Regions from separate parts of the Hornefia porci genome, predicted to be linked through region 2. Evidence: predicted binding sites of a transcription regulator. Region 2 holds the regulator's gene; each other region holds the start of a gene.
The links. Region 2 encodes LexA, which represses DNA repair genes until DNA is damaged. Its sites were predicted from a motif close to AGAACANNTGTTCT; they were not measured.
Positions count from the first base shown of each region.

Region 1 (5,775 bases), 430 kb from region 2:
CGCTGAGTCTGTAATCATCCGCTGTGCCTGTCGGCGGGACCAGCGCGATTCCGTCTGTGATTCTGCCGAGCGTTTCCATGTCGGTAACGGGATATGTCGTGGTCAGCGAATATTCGATTTCAAAGGTCATGCCCTGTGCGGCCGTATCCCGGAAGCAGACCGTCGGCTGCAGCTCGTCTTCTTCCGGAAGCCTGGCCGGTTTCTGTGAAGACCGGATCAAACGGACATCACTGATTTCCGTAGTCTCATGCGGGAAAGGCATATGAACCAGCAGAGGTTCTCCCTCCCGGACGTCTTCGCCGTCGATTCGAATACTGTGTATGATATGGATATGCGCCGCCAGGCAATTCGCCGTGCCGGATTTTTCAACGCATTCGTCCTTCAGCCGGGAATTCTCCTCCGGTCTGCGGGCACGTCTGCGGTATTCCGGATAGGTTTCCAGCAGCGTACCGCGAAAGCTGTCTATGAATCGGATCTCTCCATTCAGATAGATCCAGTCGGCGCGCGACTGAATGCGGAGCGTCTCAAGCTCCTCCGCGGTAAAATCAGGAATGATTTCCCGCATCATTTTTACGGCCTCGTCCGGGGAGACCGCGTACCGCTTGCGCAGTACCGTGATGTTTTCCAGTTCATATTCCAGACGAGATCTCATCGCCCGGGACAGCGAACGGTCGGAAAGGCGGAACTGAATCATTCTGATTTCATTCTCAAAATGCCCGCTCATCCGTTCGGCCAGAATATCTCCGGGGAGTGGAACGGTCAGATATTTAAGTTCATCGTTCTGCATGGAAGAGTCTCCCTTCTGCTGTTTCATAACAGTCTGCTCTGCGAAAGTCTATTCGATGATTACGCCGTCCTCATCGACGATGATGTCTTCCGGGACCGCGGGCGTATCGGGTGCATCTGCGGTCTTCTCCTCTCCGGCGTCAAGAGTGTCCATGACCTTCCGGCGGATCTCCTCCAGAATTTCCGGATTGGCCTCCAGATAGTTCTTTACGTTTTCACGTCCCTGTCCGATGCGGTCGCCGTTATAGCTGAACCAGGAACCCGCCTTTTTCACGATTCCTTCGTTGACAGCACAGTCGAGCACATCGCCGGACAGCGAAATACCCCTGCCGTACATGATGTCGAATTCCGCCTTTTTAAAAGGCGGAGCAACCTTATTCTTTACGATTTTAACGCGGGTGCGATTGCCGAGCATCTGATCGCCCTGCTTGATGGTCTCTATCCGTCTTACGTCCATGCGCATGGAAGAGTAGAATTTCAGCGCGCGTCCTCCGGTTGTAACCTCCGGATTGCCGAACATGACGCCGACCTTCTCACGGAGCTGATTGATGAAGATGACGCAGGTGTTGGTTCTGTTCACAGTTCCCGTCAGCTTGCGGAGGGCCTGCGACATCAGTCTCGCCTGCAGACCGACGTGGGAGTCGCCCATCTCCCCCTGGATCTCCGCCTTCGGAACCAGGGCTGCGACAGAGTCGATGACGATTACATCGATAGCGCCGCTGCTGGCCAGCATATCGCAGATCTCAAGAGCCTGCTCTCCGGTATCCGGCTGTGAAACCAGAAGGTCGTCAATCTGCACCCCGAGATTCTTCGCGTAAACCGGATCCAGCGCGTGCTCTGCATCGATAAACGCGGCTTTACCGCCGGCCTTCTGCGCTTCCGCCACGATGTGAAGCGTCAGCGTGGTTTTGCCGGAGGATTCCGGTCCGTAAATCTCGATGACTCTTCCTCTCGGTACGCCGCCCACTCCCGTCGCCATATCAAGACTCAGAGAACCGGTGGAAATCGTCTCTATATTCATATGCGCGCTTGCGTCTCCCAATTTCATGACCGCGCCCTGCCCGAACTGCTTCTGAATACGGGACAGTGCATCATTCAGCGCCTTCTCCCGCGAATCCTTTTCTGTTGCTTTTGCCATTCCTTACCTCCACAAAGAACATTTGTTCTTATTTTATTCTACATGAAACCTGTCTTTTGTCAAGTCCTTCTTAACCGTCGGTCACTCGTGCTTCTTTCCCGTCCGGATGCCGCAGCACAGCTCTCTGTGCACGGGTTTTTACGCGAAAAATATGATGCGGTTTCCGGCTGAAAGCCGCGCCGGGTGAAATCTGTATCTGAATAATATGTAAATAAATGGTAACCACACTATATCACGATTACCATTTAATGTCAATTTATTCTTCTTTCAGAGTGTTCATGACCAGACGGAGCATAGCGAGAACCGCATCGTGGCGATTCCGGCTCCGGCTCCGGCTGCCTGTCTCCAGTTTCTCAATCCGGATCTTTCCGCAATGGCAGCAGCCGATATAAACTGTCCCCACCGGCTTTCCGGGGAGTGCCCCGTCCGGTCCGGCGATCCCGGTTACGGAAACGCAGATATCGCTCCCCGTCTTCCTGTACAGGCCTTCCGCCATCTCCCGGGCGACCTCCGCACTGTAAACCGTATGAGCCTCCAGCGTTTCCTTCTTGACGCCGAGTTCCTCTATCTTGGCGCGCTCCGTATAGGTGACCAGTCCTCTGTCAAACACGCGTGAGATTCCGGGAACGCCGGTCAGCGCTGCCGCGAACAGCCCGCCGGTACAGGATTCACAGCAGGAGATTGTAATCTGCCTTTCCACGAGCTCTCTTCCGGCCGACCGGATCAGCAGACGTTCTGATGTGCTGAAGAGTCCTTCGCTGAAAAAAACTTCCTCCGCCTCAGTTCTTCTGCCGCTCATGATCTGCTTTCTTCCTTAAACACATTGCTGTTTTTGACGATATATTCGATTCCTGAGTAGACAGTCATGATCAGCGACGCCCAGAGGAATCCGTATGCCAGATAGTAAATAATCTGTTCCGCGCCGCCGGCGTTTCCTTTCAGCGCCAGCATGAGCAGCAGCAGAGGGACTGCGATCATCTGGAGCACTGTCTTGGCTTTGCCGCTCATGGCCGCCGCGATGACGATTCCATCGGACGCCGCAACAGTACGGACGCCGCTGACAACAAATTCGCGGGCGAGGATGACGATCAGCATCCAGGCAGGAATCGTTCCGTCGCCGATCATCAGGCAAAACGCGGAGTACACCAGAATTTTGTCTGCCAGAGGATCCATGATTTTTCCGAAATTGGAAACCAGATTGTATTTCCTGGCGATTTTTCCGTCAAGCATATCCGTGAATGACGCCGCAATAAAGATGATCAGCGCGACAACAAAGTATCCGGTCAGATACGCGGCGATGAAAAACGGTACCGCGACCATACGGCAGACCGTCAGTTTGTTCGGTAAATTCATTCTAAACCTCCCGGCCTTCCAGATCATAATCAAAGGCCTCTAAAATCTCCACATTAACGATGTCTCCCGGACGGTGCTCCCTCAGAGGTGTAAAAATCACCGAATTATCGATATCCGGGGCGTCATAGCGTGTCCGTCCGATACAGGAGCCGTCCGCGTCAGTCTCATCCACCATCACCTCCAGAACCTGTCCGAGCCTGCTCCGGTTGTTTTCCAGCGAAATTTCCATCTGGCGCATCATGATGCTGTCAAGCCGCTGCTGTTTGATTTCCTCCGGAACCTGATCAGGCATTTCCGCTGCAGCGGTCCCATCCTCTCTGGAATAAGGGAAGACGCCGAGCCTGGCGAACCGTTCATCCTCTGCAAAACGGTACAGAATGTCAAAATCTTCATCGGTCTCTCCCGGAAATCCGACGATCAGTGTCGTGCGGATATGAATATCCGGAATCGCATTACGCAGCCGATCTATAGTTCCGCGCAGCGAAGCCTCCGTCGAGTGCCGGTTCATGCGGCTGAGGATCCGGTCACTGGCATGCTGGATCGGAATGTCGATATAGTTGCAGATTTTGTCTTCCTCCGCAATGGCCTGAATCAGTTCATCTGTGATCCTGTCCTCATAGCAGTACATCAGACGGATCCATTGAATCCCGTCGATGCGGCACAGACTGCGGAGAAGCTCTGCGAGAGCAGGTTTTCCCCGGAAATCCGTTCCGTAATAAGTCAGATCCTGAGCGATCAGAATCAGCTCCCGGCATCCTGCCTCCGCGAGCCGCCGGGCTTCTTCCATCACCGCTTCCGGCTTCCTGCTTCTGTAGGGACCGCGAATCCTGGGAATCACACAGTAGGCGCATGCATTGTCGCAGCCCTCTGCAATTTTCAGGTAGGCGGTATACGGATTTTCCGGCAGACGCCGGTGCTCCTGTTCGATGGCGGTCAGGTCGCAGGGATTGCTGACGACAAAACGCTCTGCCCCCGGTTTTGTCAACTGATCCAGAAGCTGCGGGAGACGATCGTAGTCGTTAACGCCCAAAAATCCGTCCACCTCAGGAAGCTCGTCAAAAAGCTCCTGCGGATACCGCTGTACAAGGCAGCCTGAAACGATCAGTCTCCTGTCCTTCCCCTTCTGCTCCGCCATACGGAAAATCTCACTGATGGATTCCTTTTTCGCATCGTCGATAAATCCGCAGGTGTTCACGATAAATACGTCCGCATCCTCCGGTGTGTCCGCGATTTCATAACCTTTTTCTTCCAGGATCCCCATAGCCATCTCAGAATCATTGAAATTCTTGGGACATCCCAGGGTGTCAAAATATACTTTCATGGATTTATTCCCTGTGTCTTCTCCTTTAACTCCGCCAGCTCCTCCTCACTCATCAGAACCTGGCGCGGCCTGCTGCCGTCCTGCGGTCCGACGATTCCTCTGGCCTCCATTTCGTCGACGATCCGTGCGGCGCGGTTATATCCGATCCGGTACCGCCGCTGCAGCATGGACACCGAGGCCTGGCCCTGCATGACCACACATTCAATGGCGTCCGGCAGCAGTTCGTCAGCGTCGTCGTTTTTATCAGGGAGCGTGGTGTTCCCGTTTTCGATGGTATCCATAACCTCGTCGGAATAATCCGCTTCTCCCGACTGTGCTTTAACAAAATCAATCACCCTCTGTACCTCTTCGTCAGAGACAAAGGTTCCCTGGATGCGCACGGCGCTGCCCACGCCCAGCGGATTAAACAGCATGTCGCCCTTTCCGACAAGATGCTCCGCTCCGCCGCGGTCCAGAATCGTTCTGGAATCCGCCTGCGAGGAAACCGCAAAGGCGATTCTGGAGGGAATGTTCGCCTTAATCACTCCGGTGATGATATCCACGGAAGGCCGCTGCGTCGCGACAATCAGGTGCATGCCCGCGGCTCTGGCCATCTGCGCCAGCCTGCAGATCGATTCCTCAACCTGGCTGGGCGCTGCCATCATCAGATCCGCCAGCTCGTCGATGATGATCACCACCTGAGGCATCACCATGTCCGCATTTCCGTCAGCCTTCATTTTCCGGTTATAGGAACCGAGATCCCGTACATTTGACTCCGCAAACATCTTATAGCGGTTGGTCATCTCCACCACAGCCCAGCTCAGCGCCGCCGCCGCCTTCGACGGATCAGTGACAACCGGAATAAGAAGATGTGGTATACCGTTGTAATTTCCGAGCTCCACCACCTTCGGATCAATCAGGACCATTTTCACCTCGTCAGGATTGGCCTTATACAGAATACTGGTAATGATGCTGTTGATGCAGACGCTCTTTCCGGAGCCGGTAGAGCCGGCAATCAGCAAATGCGGCATACTTTTCAGATCTGCCACGATGGGCTTTCCGGCGATATCCTTGCCTACGGCGAATTCAATCCGTGACTTCGCGTTCCGGAATTCTCTGGAATCGATGATTTCACGGAGCCGCACCATATTAATCTTATCGTTTTCCACTTCAATTCCGACGACCGCCTTTCCCGGAA
Region 1 covers NZ_MJIE01000001.1:357,411-363,185, forward strand. Annotated here, with positions in the region: gene BHK98_RS01545 (transglutaminase-like domain-containing protein) at 1-814, opposite strand, end outside; gene recA (recombinase RecA) at 836-1,924, opposite strand; gene BHK98_RS01555 (CinA family protein) at 2,181-2,723, opposite strand; gene pgsA (CDP-diacylglycerol--glycerol-3-phosphate 3-phosphatidyltransferase) at 2,720-3,277, opposite strand; gene rimO (30S ribosomal protein S12 methylthiotransferase RimO) at 3,279-4,598, opposite strand; gene BHK98_RS01570 (FtsK/SpoIIIE family DNA translocase) at 4,595-5,775, opposite strand, start outside.
Region 1: a site for LexA is predicted at 1,940-1,953, ahead of recA (recombinase RecA). Genes of this name have one in related genera too.

Region 2 (5,775 bases):
GCTGGTTACTTTGTTCATCGCGTGAAGAAGTGCCCCAGGGCATTAAGTGACTGCTCACAGATTTATATCGGAAACGGTCAGCGAGGAGCGGGCATTATGCAGTGGCTGCCTGCCGGCCGCCGTCGCAATCAATGGGCGCTGACAAAGGAGAGGTTTTTATGTTTTATGTCGCTCTGTATCTGAGCATGCTTGTAATTGGATATCTCGGAGGATACCGGATGCGGGATCGCCGGATCGGGGAGAAGGCCTCCGAGGTCATTATGATGGTGTTTATTTCCCTTCTGGTACTGATTATGGGACTTCGGATGGGATCGAATCAGCAAGTGATCGACAATATCGGACCGATCGGGCTGATCTCTCTTGTCTTTACCGTGCTGCTGTGGATCGGCACCTGCTTCGCGGTATCGGCGGCGCGCAGGCTTATGCGCCTGGACAAATGGGGGTTCCTCCATGAAAAGACACCCGGCGGGCAGGGAAGTCTGACCGGAGACGGTGATACGCCGGAGGAGTCGGTGATGCTGAAGCATATCGACGATGTAGAGGAAACCGCCGACCGGAAAACCGGAAATGACAACAGCATGACCCGTCTGATTCTCCTGATGCTTGCACTCGGCCTTGCGATCGGTTTCTTTGGAATCAGAACCGTGCTGGATCATGAGCAGATGCTTGTCTTCGACGACCTGAGCTCCAGAGCGCTGGTGGTCGGCCTGTGCATCATGATTCTCGCGATCGGTTACGGCATGGGGCTCAGCGGTGAAGTGATCCGCGCCCTGAGCAAAATCGGAGCAAGGGTTCTGGTGATTCCCGTTGCGATTCTGGTGGGGACTACAGTCTCGGCAATTCTGATCGGCCTGATCTTCCCGCAGATTACCGTGCGGGAATCCATGGCCATCGGATACGGCTACGGATGGTACACCTATGCGCCCATCTGTATCGGGCACGCCGGACATCAGGTGGCGTCTGCCATCTCCTTTATGCACAACGTGCTGCGGGAGCTGGGCGGTATCGTGCTGATTCCGGTTCTGGCGAAACGTATCGGATATATTGAGACCGCATCGATTCCGGGAATCTGTGTTATGGACGTGGCGCTGCCGATTCTGCAGCGCGCGACGAGGGATGAAATTATCGCCTATGCCTTTGCTATCGGTCTGTTTGAGGAACTGTTCACAACCGTGCTGGTGCCGCTGGCAATCGGATAGGAGAGCGCTGTCGCATTCGACGGCGGTGACCGCGGTGCACTTCGCACCGGCGGCGGGAGATGGGCTGATGCGAGGATGAAAACGTCGGCGGGAAATGCCGGCATGAAGACGGAGACGGGACTGCGTCGGCAGAACGTCGGGGAAATAGGGCGGAGAATACAAAGAAGCATAAGAGCATAAAGAGGAAAATAATGAAAAAATTCAGAGGAAGTAATGACTATGTGGCGTCCGGAGAACTGATGAACGCCGTGAACGTGGCGATCGCACTGGAAAAGCCTTTGTTAATCAAGGGAGAGCCCGGAACGGGAAAGACCATGCTTGCCCAGTCTATCGCCGACGCGCTGGAGATGCCGCTGTACATCTGGGGCATCAAATCCACGACGCGGGCGCAGGAGGGCCTGTACGTCTATGACACGGTGCAGCGCCTGTATGACAGCCAGTTCGGCGAAGGGGACGTCTCGGACATTTCCCGGTACATACGTCTCGGCAGGCTGGGTGAGGCGTTCACCTCCGAGGAACAGGCGGTTCTGCTTATCGATGAGATCGATAAGGCGGATCTGGAGTTCCCCAACGACCTGCTGTGGGAGCTGGACCGTATGGAATTCTATATTACAGAGACAAAGACGACGGTGAGAACAAAACATCGTCCGGTGGTGATCATCACGTCAAATGCGGAGAAGGAGCTGCCGGACGCTTTTCTGCGCCGGTGTATTTTCCATTACATCGATTTCCCGGATGAGGAGAAGATGCGGGAGATTATCCGGGTGCATTACGGAGACATCGACAGGAGACTGGTGGATGAAGCGATGAAGGCGTTTTATGACATCTGCCATATGAATGATATTATGAAGAAACCGAGCACCTCGGAGCTGCTGGACTGGATCCAGGCGCTGCAGATCGGCGGCGTCGATGTCAAGAGGATCCGGGAGGAAATTCCCTATGTGGGCGTGCTGCTGAAGAAAAATCAGGATATCGAGCTCCTCAGGGCGTACAGGAGATAAGCTGATGTTCATCCATTTTTTCTATACACTGAGGGAATACGGCTTGGAGGTTTCGCTGGACGAATGGCTCTGTCTGATGGATGCTCTGGATCGGGGGCTGGCCGGAAACTCGCTGCGGGAATTTTATTATCTGTGCCGGAATGTCCTCGTGAAACGGGAGAGCGACTACGACAAATTTGATATGGCGTTTGCTGCTTTTTTCCAGTCGATCCGGCCGGTGGATGAGCTTCCGGAGGAACTGTGGGACTGGCTGAATCAGGGTGAGCTGGAGCGGGAACTCGAGGATATGCCGGAATGGGCGAAGGAATTTGATTTCGATACGCTGCAGAAGATGTTCCGGGAACGTCTGGAGGAACAGAAGGAAAAGCACGACGGCGGAAATTACTGGGTCGGAACCGGAGGGACATCGCCCTTCGGCCACGGCGGCTACAATCCTGCGGGAATCCGGGTCGGCGGAGCGGGACGGCACCGGTCGGCGGTGCAGATTGCGGAGGAACGCAATTTCCGTGATTTCCGGCAGGATAATGAGCTGGATACCCGTCAGTTTCAGATGGCTTTCCGGAAGCTGCGGCAGTTTTCCACCCGGGTAGACACGGCGAAAACAGAACTGGACATCGATGAGACCATTGACGCCACCTGTGAGAATGCAGGACTTCTGAGACTTGTTTATGAAAAGCCCCGGAAGAACACCGTCAAGCTGCTTCTGCTGATGGATGCGGGCGGCTCCATGTATCAGCACAGCGAACTCTGCAGCAGACTGTTTCAGGCGCTGCACGATTCAACACACCTGAAAGATCTGAAAATCTATTATTTCCATAACTGTGTCTATGATTACCTTTATACGGATCCCTCCTGCGCGAGCGGCCGCTGGATCGAGACCGAGTGGGTGCTCAGAAATCTGGATTCGGACTATAAGGTGATTCTGGTGGGTGATGCGGCGATGTCCAGCTATGAGTTATTATCCCGGGGAGGAAATCTGGACTGGTATGTCTACAACAAAGAACCCGGCATCGATTGGTTAAAAAAACTGGAGAGACATTATAAAAATATCGTCTGGCTGAATCCCATAAAAAAAGAACGCTGGGGATATGCGTGGGGATCCCGCACCATCGCACTGGTACGGGACGTATTTCCGATGTACGAGTTGACGCTCGACGGGCTGGACGCCGCGATACAGAAGCTTCTTTCACGATAAGCGAGTCGGCCTGCCTCGCTTCGAGGGCATAGTAGACTATCGGCCGGCTGCCTTTACGGAACGGACCGAAGGGATCTCTCTCGGCCTTGCTTCAAGGGCATAGAGCAACACCGGCCGGTTAAGCCGGAACCGGAGCCGGCTAAGCTGACTGAGCTGACGCCGGCAGGTCAGGCTTCCGGCGGATTGTGCACGGCTCAGTTACGGCTCAGTTCAGGTAGCGGAAGACGCCGCGAACCTTCCCCTGAATGCTCACATCCCGGACGATAATCGGGCTCATGGTGTCGTTTTCCGGCTGAAGGCGGATGTGGTCATCTTCTCTGTAATAGGTCTTCACGGTCGCTTCGCTTTCAAATCCGTCAATCATGGCAACCACAATATCACCGTTTTCCGCGGTGTTCTGCTGCTCGACGAGGATCAGATCCCCGTCCATGATGCCCACATTGATCATGGATTCACCGCGAACGCGGAGCATGAAACAGGTTCCCTGCACGAACTGCGCGGGAACCGGGAAGGTCCCGTCCATATTTTCCTCCGCGGTGATCGGCGTACCGGCGGCGACGCGTCCGATAACGGGGATGTCGATGACGTCCTCGCGTTCCGGCGCCGGATCGGGAGCCTGCGGCGGAGCGGCGGCGTTTTCAGGAACGTCCGGTGTATCGGCTTCCGGCTCGTCTTCCTCCTGCGGCACCAGAACCAGCGCCCGCGGCTTGGCCGGATCCTTGCGAAGGTAGCCCTTCTCCACCAGAGCGCCGATGGCTTTATGAGCCGTAGAGGTGGACTTGATTCCGACAGCCGCGCATATCTCGCGAACAGTCGGCGGATATCCCTTGGTTCGGATTTCCTTTCTCATGAAATCCAGTATCTTCTGTTCTTTTTCCTTCAAATCTGCCATAGCGTCCCCCTGTAAATCATTTATACACAAAGTATAACACAGCGCGAACAAAAAGTAAACATTTGTTCGCGCTTCGTACCGGATTTTTGTTCGGCTCTGTTCGCATGTTCGCGTCGTGTTTCCGGATAAAGCGTCTGAAAATCCCTGCGGCAGGCCAACGGATATGCGTTCTGCGTATTGATATTTCAGGCGCATCCGATGGCCGGACGCGCATTAAAAAAGCGCCGGCAGCATATAACCGGCGCGGGAGCGGAACGCTCAGCTGATTTTTCTGTTCTCAAGATCCTTCGTGCCTTTCTGTTCCCGGACGGGTCTGTCGACGATGATGGAGATGATGACGCAGACCAGAAGCAGGAACTGATAGAAGAGGAACGGAATGATGGACACGCTGGTGATTTTGGCGATACTGGCCGCGATCAGCAGCTGCGCGCCATAGGGAATGATCCCCTGGCATATGCAGGAGAAGATGTCGATCAGGGACGCAGTCTTGCGCGGATCGATGCCGAACTCGGCGCTGATGTCCTTCGCGATCGGTCCGGCCATCACTATGGCTACTGTATTATTCGCCGTTGCGATATCCATCAGAGCGGTCAGCAGTCCTATGCCGAGCATGCCGCCTCTACGTGTTCTGGAGTGGTTCCGGATCGTCTGAAGAATCCATTCGAAACCGCCGTATTCCCGCATCAGCGAGCCCATGGAGGCGACCAGGATCGTGACGATCATGGTCTCGAACATATTCTTTGTTCCTTCTCCCATGGCGCTGAACGCCGTGGCGATGGTGAGTGAGCCGGTAGCGAGACCCACGACGCCGCATAGGATTGTGCCGCAGCCCAGAACGATAAAGACGTTGATTCCGCAGAGGGAGGCCAGCAGAACAACGAAATACGGGATGGCCTGCCAGACATTGTACTGATAGTGCTGGAGATCAGCGGAGCCTCCCATCATCGCTGCGACGATCAAGATGACAAAGGTGATGATGGCCGCGGGGAGCGCGATGTGGAAATTGACCCGGAATTTATCTTTCATTTCCACGCCCTGTGTCTTGGTCGCGGCGATGGTGGTGTCGGAGATGAAGGACAGGTTGTCGCCGAACATGGCGCCGCCGACGACTGTTCCGACGCAGAACGGGAGGCTGAGGTCCGCGCTGTTGGCTACGACAAAGACAATCGGGACGAGCACGGTAATCGTTCCGACACTGGTTCCCATGGCCATGGAAATCAGACAGGCAATCAGAAACAGACAGGGAATAGCGAAGTTCGGCGGGATGATGTTCAGGAGCATATAGGCGGTGCTGGTCGCTCCGCCGGAGGCCTGGGCAATTCCGCTGAACGCGCCGGCCATCAGGAAGATAAACAGCATGATCGTGATATTGTCATCACCGATGCCCCTGGCGCAGACGTGAATCTTCTCATCGAACGACAGCTTCGGGTTCTGAAGAAAGGCCACAACCAGAGCCACCATGAACGCGACGACGACAGACATGACATA
Region 2 covers NZ_MJIE01000001.1:783,081-788,855, reverse strand. Annotated here, with positions in the region: gene BHK98_RS03740 (LysO family transporter) at 1-25, shown strand, start outside; gene BHK98_RS03735 (LysO family transporter) at 159-1,199, shown strand; gene BHK98_RS03730 (AAA family ATPase) at 1,391-2,200, shown strand; gene BHK98_RS03725 (vWA domain-containing protein) at 2,205-3,395, shown strand; gene lexA (transcriptional repressor LexA) at 3,601-4,287, opposite strand; gene BHK98_RS03715 (Na+/H+ antiporter NhaC family protein) at 4,546-5,775, opposite strand, start outside.

Region 3 (5,775 bases), 300 kb from region 2:
GATCGTTGTATCTGCAGAAACGGGAAGGAATTAAACTATCGGTCCAGCCGGCAAAAAAACGGCAAAACGGTTATGTATCGAAAAGCCGGGTGTAAGGGTGCGATGACTGCAGCAGTTGTCCCTATCTTGGGAAATGCTGCAAAGGGAAAACCCCTGCGTCAGGCGCGGAGGAGCTTTTTTTCGGCGGTAAAATCCCCGCATCGGCGATGAACACTGATGCGGGGGACTGTTTTCATTTGTTCATTGATGCAGGAACATTATTTCTTTCCGGAGATAAGCTCACGCGCGCTCCTGCGTGTGGTTTCCGTAATTATCTCGCCGCCCAGCAGGCGCGCGATTTCATCAACAGCGGCCTCCTCATCCAGCCGGTCCACGTGAGTGTACGTGCTGTTCGCGTCGGTTTCCTTGCAGATCCTATAATTGGCGTCTCCACAGGCGGCGATCTGCGGCAGGTGGGTGATGCAGATGATCTGATGAGAGGCGGAAATCTCCCGCAGCTTTCGGCCGACGATGCTTGCCGTAATACCGCTGATCCCGGCGTCGATCTCGTCGAAGATCATGGTCGGGATTTTCTCATAGGTGCCGGTGATATTTTTGATTGCCAGCATGATACGGGAAATTTCGCCGCCTGAGGCTACCCGGATCAGAGGCTTCAGCGGTTCTCCGCGATTGGTGGAAATCAGGAACTCAGCTTCGTCGCCTCCCTCCGCGGAAATTGCCGGCGCGGCGGAAATGCGGATCTCGAATCTGGCGCTGTCGAAATTCAGGTCGTGAAGCTCGGCTTCGATGGCCTTTCCCAGAGCTTCCGCGCTTGCCTGCCGGACTTCGGTCAGTGCGGCGGCGGAGGCGCGGAGCGCCCGGAGCCTCTGCTTTGTCTCCTGCTCCAGCGCTCCGCGGAGTTCATCGAAGTTTTCAAGCTGAGAGAGCTCCTGCTGTATTTTGTCGCGGTACGCCAGCACATCGCCGATGGAGCCGCCGTATTTCTTTTTCAGCTCATCGATCTGATCCAGTCTGGAAATCAGCTTATCGAGCTCCTCCGGCCGGAAAGATATCTGTTCCCGGATGCCGGCGAGCCGGGCAGCCACATCCTGCAGTCCGTAATATGCATCGTTGAAAATGTCAGCAGTTTCCGCAAACTCCCGGGAAAAGCTCCGGATGCTTTCCAGGCTGTACTGAATATTTCCCATTGAGGAAAGCACGTTAAACTCGTTTTCGTCCAGCGGTCCGTAGGCGGATTCAACAGCGCTGAAAATCTTTTCGCTGTTCTGCAGGATCGCAATCTGCTCAGTAAGCTCTTCGTCCTCCTCCGGCCGGGGATCCACCCGCTGGATTTCCGCCAGCTCGAACCGATAAAAATCTGCTTTTTTCCGGCTTTCCTTCTCCGACCTGAGCAGGGCGTCCAGTTGCCTGCGGCTTTCTTTGTACGCCGCATACGCCGCATCGAATTCCGCACGCAGAGGGCTGATCCCGGCGTCCCGGTACTGGTCGACGAGAGCGAGGTGCTGCCGGGGATCCCGCAGATTCTGATTGTCGTACTGACCGTGGATGTCCGCGATCCGGGAAGCCAGCGCTGCGATTTCGCCCAGGGTGACCAGCTGTCCGTTCAGGCGGCACAGATTCTTTCCGGCGGCGGAAATCTCCCGGGTGATCACATAGTCCTGACCGTCGAGAGAGGCGGCCAGCTGAATGACGGCTTTATCTTTTCCGCTGCGCACAAAAGACGAGTCTGCCCGCGCTCCCAGCGCCAGGCTCACGGCTTCAATCACGATGGATTTACCGGAGCCTGTTTCGCCTGTGATGATATTCAGACCGTCTTCAAATTCAATCTCTGTATTTTCGATGATCGCAAAATTCTGTATTAAGAGATGTTGTATCATGACTCGGATTATTTTTTGTTCTTCATAATGAGCATGTCGTTGAAAATGGAGAGAATCTCCTCAACGTGCTCCTCTTTGTCAACGACAAGCAGCAGGGTGTTGTCCCCTGCGATAGAGCCCACGACGTGCGGCAGCCCGATGCAGTCGATAGCCTCTCCGGCGGCCGGTCCGCAGCCGGACAGCGTCTTGATGACGATCAGGTTCTGCGCCGATGCGAAGGAAATGATGGTTTCCCGGAAAATCTTCACGAACCGGTCCGAAATCGGCGCATCGTGTCGGGTACTGACTGCATATTTATACTTTCCGCTCGCAGAGAGAACTTTAATCAGCTGCAGCTCCTTGATGTCTCTGGAAATTGTTGCCTGTGTAACGTCGAATCCTTCCTTTTTCAGCATACTTGCCAGTTTGTCCTGAGTTTCAATCTCATTGTTGGCAATCAGCTCCAATATTTTGTTCTGCCTTGAATAACGCATAATTTCCTCCCCGATTATCGAAAAAGAATTGTACAAATCGGTAATATGTGAATATTATAGCACAATTATGCAAAAAATGGAATGCTAATTATTATCCCAGGATAGACAAACATCTGTTCTTATAGTATAATTGATGAAACAGTCAAAGCAGGAGAGGTAACGGATGAGAATACTTGGAATCGACCCGGGCTACGCAATCATGGGATGGTCCGTACTGGATATGAAGGGGAACCGCTTCAGAGCCGTTGACTACGGCTCAATTACAACCGATGCGGGAGTGGAGATGCCTCTTCGGCTCCGGCATCTGTATTCGGAGCTTACGGCCGTCATCGAGAGGTACCGCCCGGAGGAAGCGTCCATAGAAGAACTGTTTTTTAATAACAACGCGAAGACGGTAATTCATGTCGGGGAGGCCAGAGGCGTCGCCATATTGGCGTGCGTCAACGGAGGCCTGGACGTGTATGAATATACGCCGCTTCAGATCAAGCAGGCGCTGGTGGGATACGGCCGCGCGGACAAAAAACAGGTTCAGGCCATGGTCAAGACCATTCTGAATCTGGAGCAGGTTCCCAGGCCGGACGATACAGCGGATGCGGTTGCCGCCGCAATCTGCCACGGCCATTCGGCGGGAGCCGTTCAGAGGCTGGAGAAACTGAAAAAGAGAGGAATGAAAAGGATAATATGATACGTTTTCTAAGGGGAAGCTTTCATCCGAATCCGGACGGGACCGCAGTGATCGAAACCGCGTCCGGCATCGGATTTCTGGTCAGCCTTCCCGCGAATTCCGGACTGTATAAGAATCCTGAAGGCGCTGAGGTGAAGGTATATACTCTGATGATCGTCAGAGAGGATGATATGAGTCTGTACGGCTTTGAGAGCAGGGATGAGCTGGAACTTTTCCGCCTCCTGATCACGGTGAACGGCGTGGGCGCCAAGGCAGGGATGTCTATTATGGGGATTCTGCCTCAGATGGAGCTCCGCAGAGCGATTGCGGCCGGGGATACAAAGGCTGTTTCGGCGGCCAGCGGCGTGGGAAAGAAGACCGCGGAACGCGTGATTCTGGATCTGAAGGACAAGGTGGGAGATTTCGGTGAATTCAGTCCGGAGTCTGCCGCGGAGGGCACTGCGGTATTCACCAGTGAACGTTCCGAAGCGGTGAATGCGCTGATGGCCCTGGGATACAGCAGGAGCGAAGCGGAAAACGCGGTAGGAAAGGTTGGAGCAGAGGGACTCAGTGCGGAGGAATATATTAAAAACGCGTTGAAGCAGATGTAACGGAGCGAGCAGATCATGGAATCAGAGAGAATTACGCAATCCAGTGCGGGCGCTGCGGAGGCCGGGCAGGAGGTTCTCCTGCGGCCGCAGCATCTGGAGGATTTTATCGGACAGACGGACGCCAAGGGCAACCTGAAAGTCTTTATTGAAGCGGCGAAACTGCGGGGAGAGCCCCTGGATCATGTTTTGTTCTACGGCCCCCCGGGACTCGGCAAGACGACGCTGGCGGGAATCATCGCAAACGAGCTGGGCGTGGATATTAAGATTACCTCCGGTCCAGCGATCGGGCGAGCCGGAGATCTGGCGGCGATTCTGACCAATCTGAACGATAACGACGTTCTGTTCATTGATGAAATCCACCGGCTGAACCGCAGTGTGGAGGAGGTGCTGTATTCCGCCATGGAGGACTACGCACTGGACATCATCATCGGAAAGGGACCGTCCGCCCGGTCTATTCGTCTGGATATCGCCCGTTTCACGCTGATCGGTGCGACGACCCGCGCGGGCAGTCTGTCAGCCCCGCTGCGGGACCGGTTCGGAGTCATCAGCAAGTTTGAGATTTATAAAAAGGAAGAACTGGCGGACATCATCAGGCGTTCGGCGCGGCTGATGGGCGTGGAGATCGACGAGGACGCGACGCTTCTGATGGCGCAGTGTTCACGGGGGACTCCCCGCATCGCGAACCGTCTTCTGAAGCGGATCCGAGATTTCTCCCAGGTGCGGGGAACGGGCGGATCGATCTGGCGATAACAAAGGAAGGGCTGAAAGCGCTTGGGGTGGACAGTCTGGGACTGGAGCGTCTGGACCGTGAGATCCTGTCTACAATCATCGACCGGTTCGGCGGCGGACCGGTGGGTATCGATACAATCGCAGCCTCTATCGGGGAGGAGCGAATCACCATAGAGGACGCCTATGAACCATATCTGATCCAGACCGGACTGCTCTACCGCACCCAGAAGGGACGCATGGTCTCCCGGCTGGGATATGAGCATATGGGTCTGAGATATCCCTATGAGGACGACCGCCGTGAATTCTCAGAGGAGGAAGAGCACGCCGGGGAAGGTGAAGAAAAAGATGCGCAGATCAAGTTTCTGTAGCGCCGTGAAAAGCGCGGCGGGTACAGCCTTGCGGATTTCCGCAGCAATACGGGACTTGTGACAGGCAATACGGAGAGAGTAACGAAGAAAGCATGAGAAAAGTATGAGAATAGAAGACTTTGATTATGAGCTGCCGAAGGAGCTGATCGCTCAGACTCCGGAGCAGCAGCGGGATCACTGCCGGCTGATGGTTCTGAACCGCGAGCACGGAACGATCCTTCATCAGCATTTTTACGACATACTGGAGCATCTGAAGCCGACGGACTGTCTCGTCCTGAATGATTCCAGGGTGATCCCGGCTCGCCTGTTCGGACAGAAGGAGGGAACCGGCGCGCACGTCGAGTTCCTGCTGAGCAAAAGGATTGAAGGCGATGTGTGGGAAACACTGGTCCGTCCGGGGCGGCGCCTGAAGCCCGGAGATTCCGTCAGTTTCGGCGAGGGCGGACTGCGGGCGGAAATTCTGGATTACAGCGAAGGAGGAACGAGAAAGGTCCGTTTTCGCTATGACGGGATTTTCATGGAACGTCTGGAGGAACTCGGGAAAATGCCGCTTCCGCCGTACATTGAGAGGGAGAGCACTGATGAGGACCGGGATATGTATCAGACGGTGTACAGCCGGGTGGACGGATCCGTGGCGGCACCTACGGCAGGACTTCACTTTACTGAGGAACTGCTCAGGAAGGCGCAGGAAAAGGGCGTGAAGCTTGCGTATGTGACTCTCCATGTCGGAATCGGAACATTCCGCCCAGTGAAGTGCGAAAACATCGAGGAGCATCAGATGCACTTCGAAGAATATTTTGTGGACGAGGACACTGCCTCCGTAATCAACGAGACGATCCGCGCAGGCGGCCGCATTGTCTCGGTCGGCACCACCTCGACCAGAACGCTGGAAAGCGCGGCCTTCTATGATGAAGCCTGCGGCCGTTATCTGGTGAAGGCGGGGCACGGGAGCACCGGAATTTTCATCTATCCCGGATACGAGTACAAAATCGTGGATGCGCTGATCACGAATTTCCATCTGCCGAAATCCACGCTGATCATGCTGGTTTCCGC
Region 3 covers NZ_MJIE01000001.1:479,019-484,793, reverse strand. Annotated here, with positions in the region: gene recN (DNA repair protein RecN) at 258-1,877, opposite strand; gene BHK98_RS02195 (arginine repressor) at 1,886-2,350, opposite strand; gene ruvC (crossover junction endodeoxyribonuclease RuvC) at 2,514-3,035, shown strand; gene ruvA (Holliday junction branch migration protein RuvA) at 3,032-3,625, shown strand; partial or broken gene ruvB (Holliday junction branch migration DNA helicase RuvB) at 3,641-4,722, shown strand; gene queA (tRNA preQ1(34) S-adenosylmethionine ribosyltransferase-isomerase QueA) at 4,826-5,775, shown strand, end outside.
Region 3: a site for LexA is predicted at 2,457-2,470, ahead of ruvC (crossover junction endodeoxyribonuclease RuvC). Genes of this name have one in related genera too.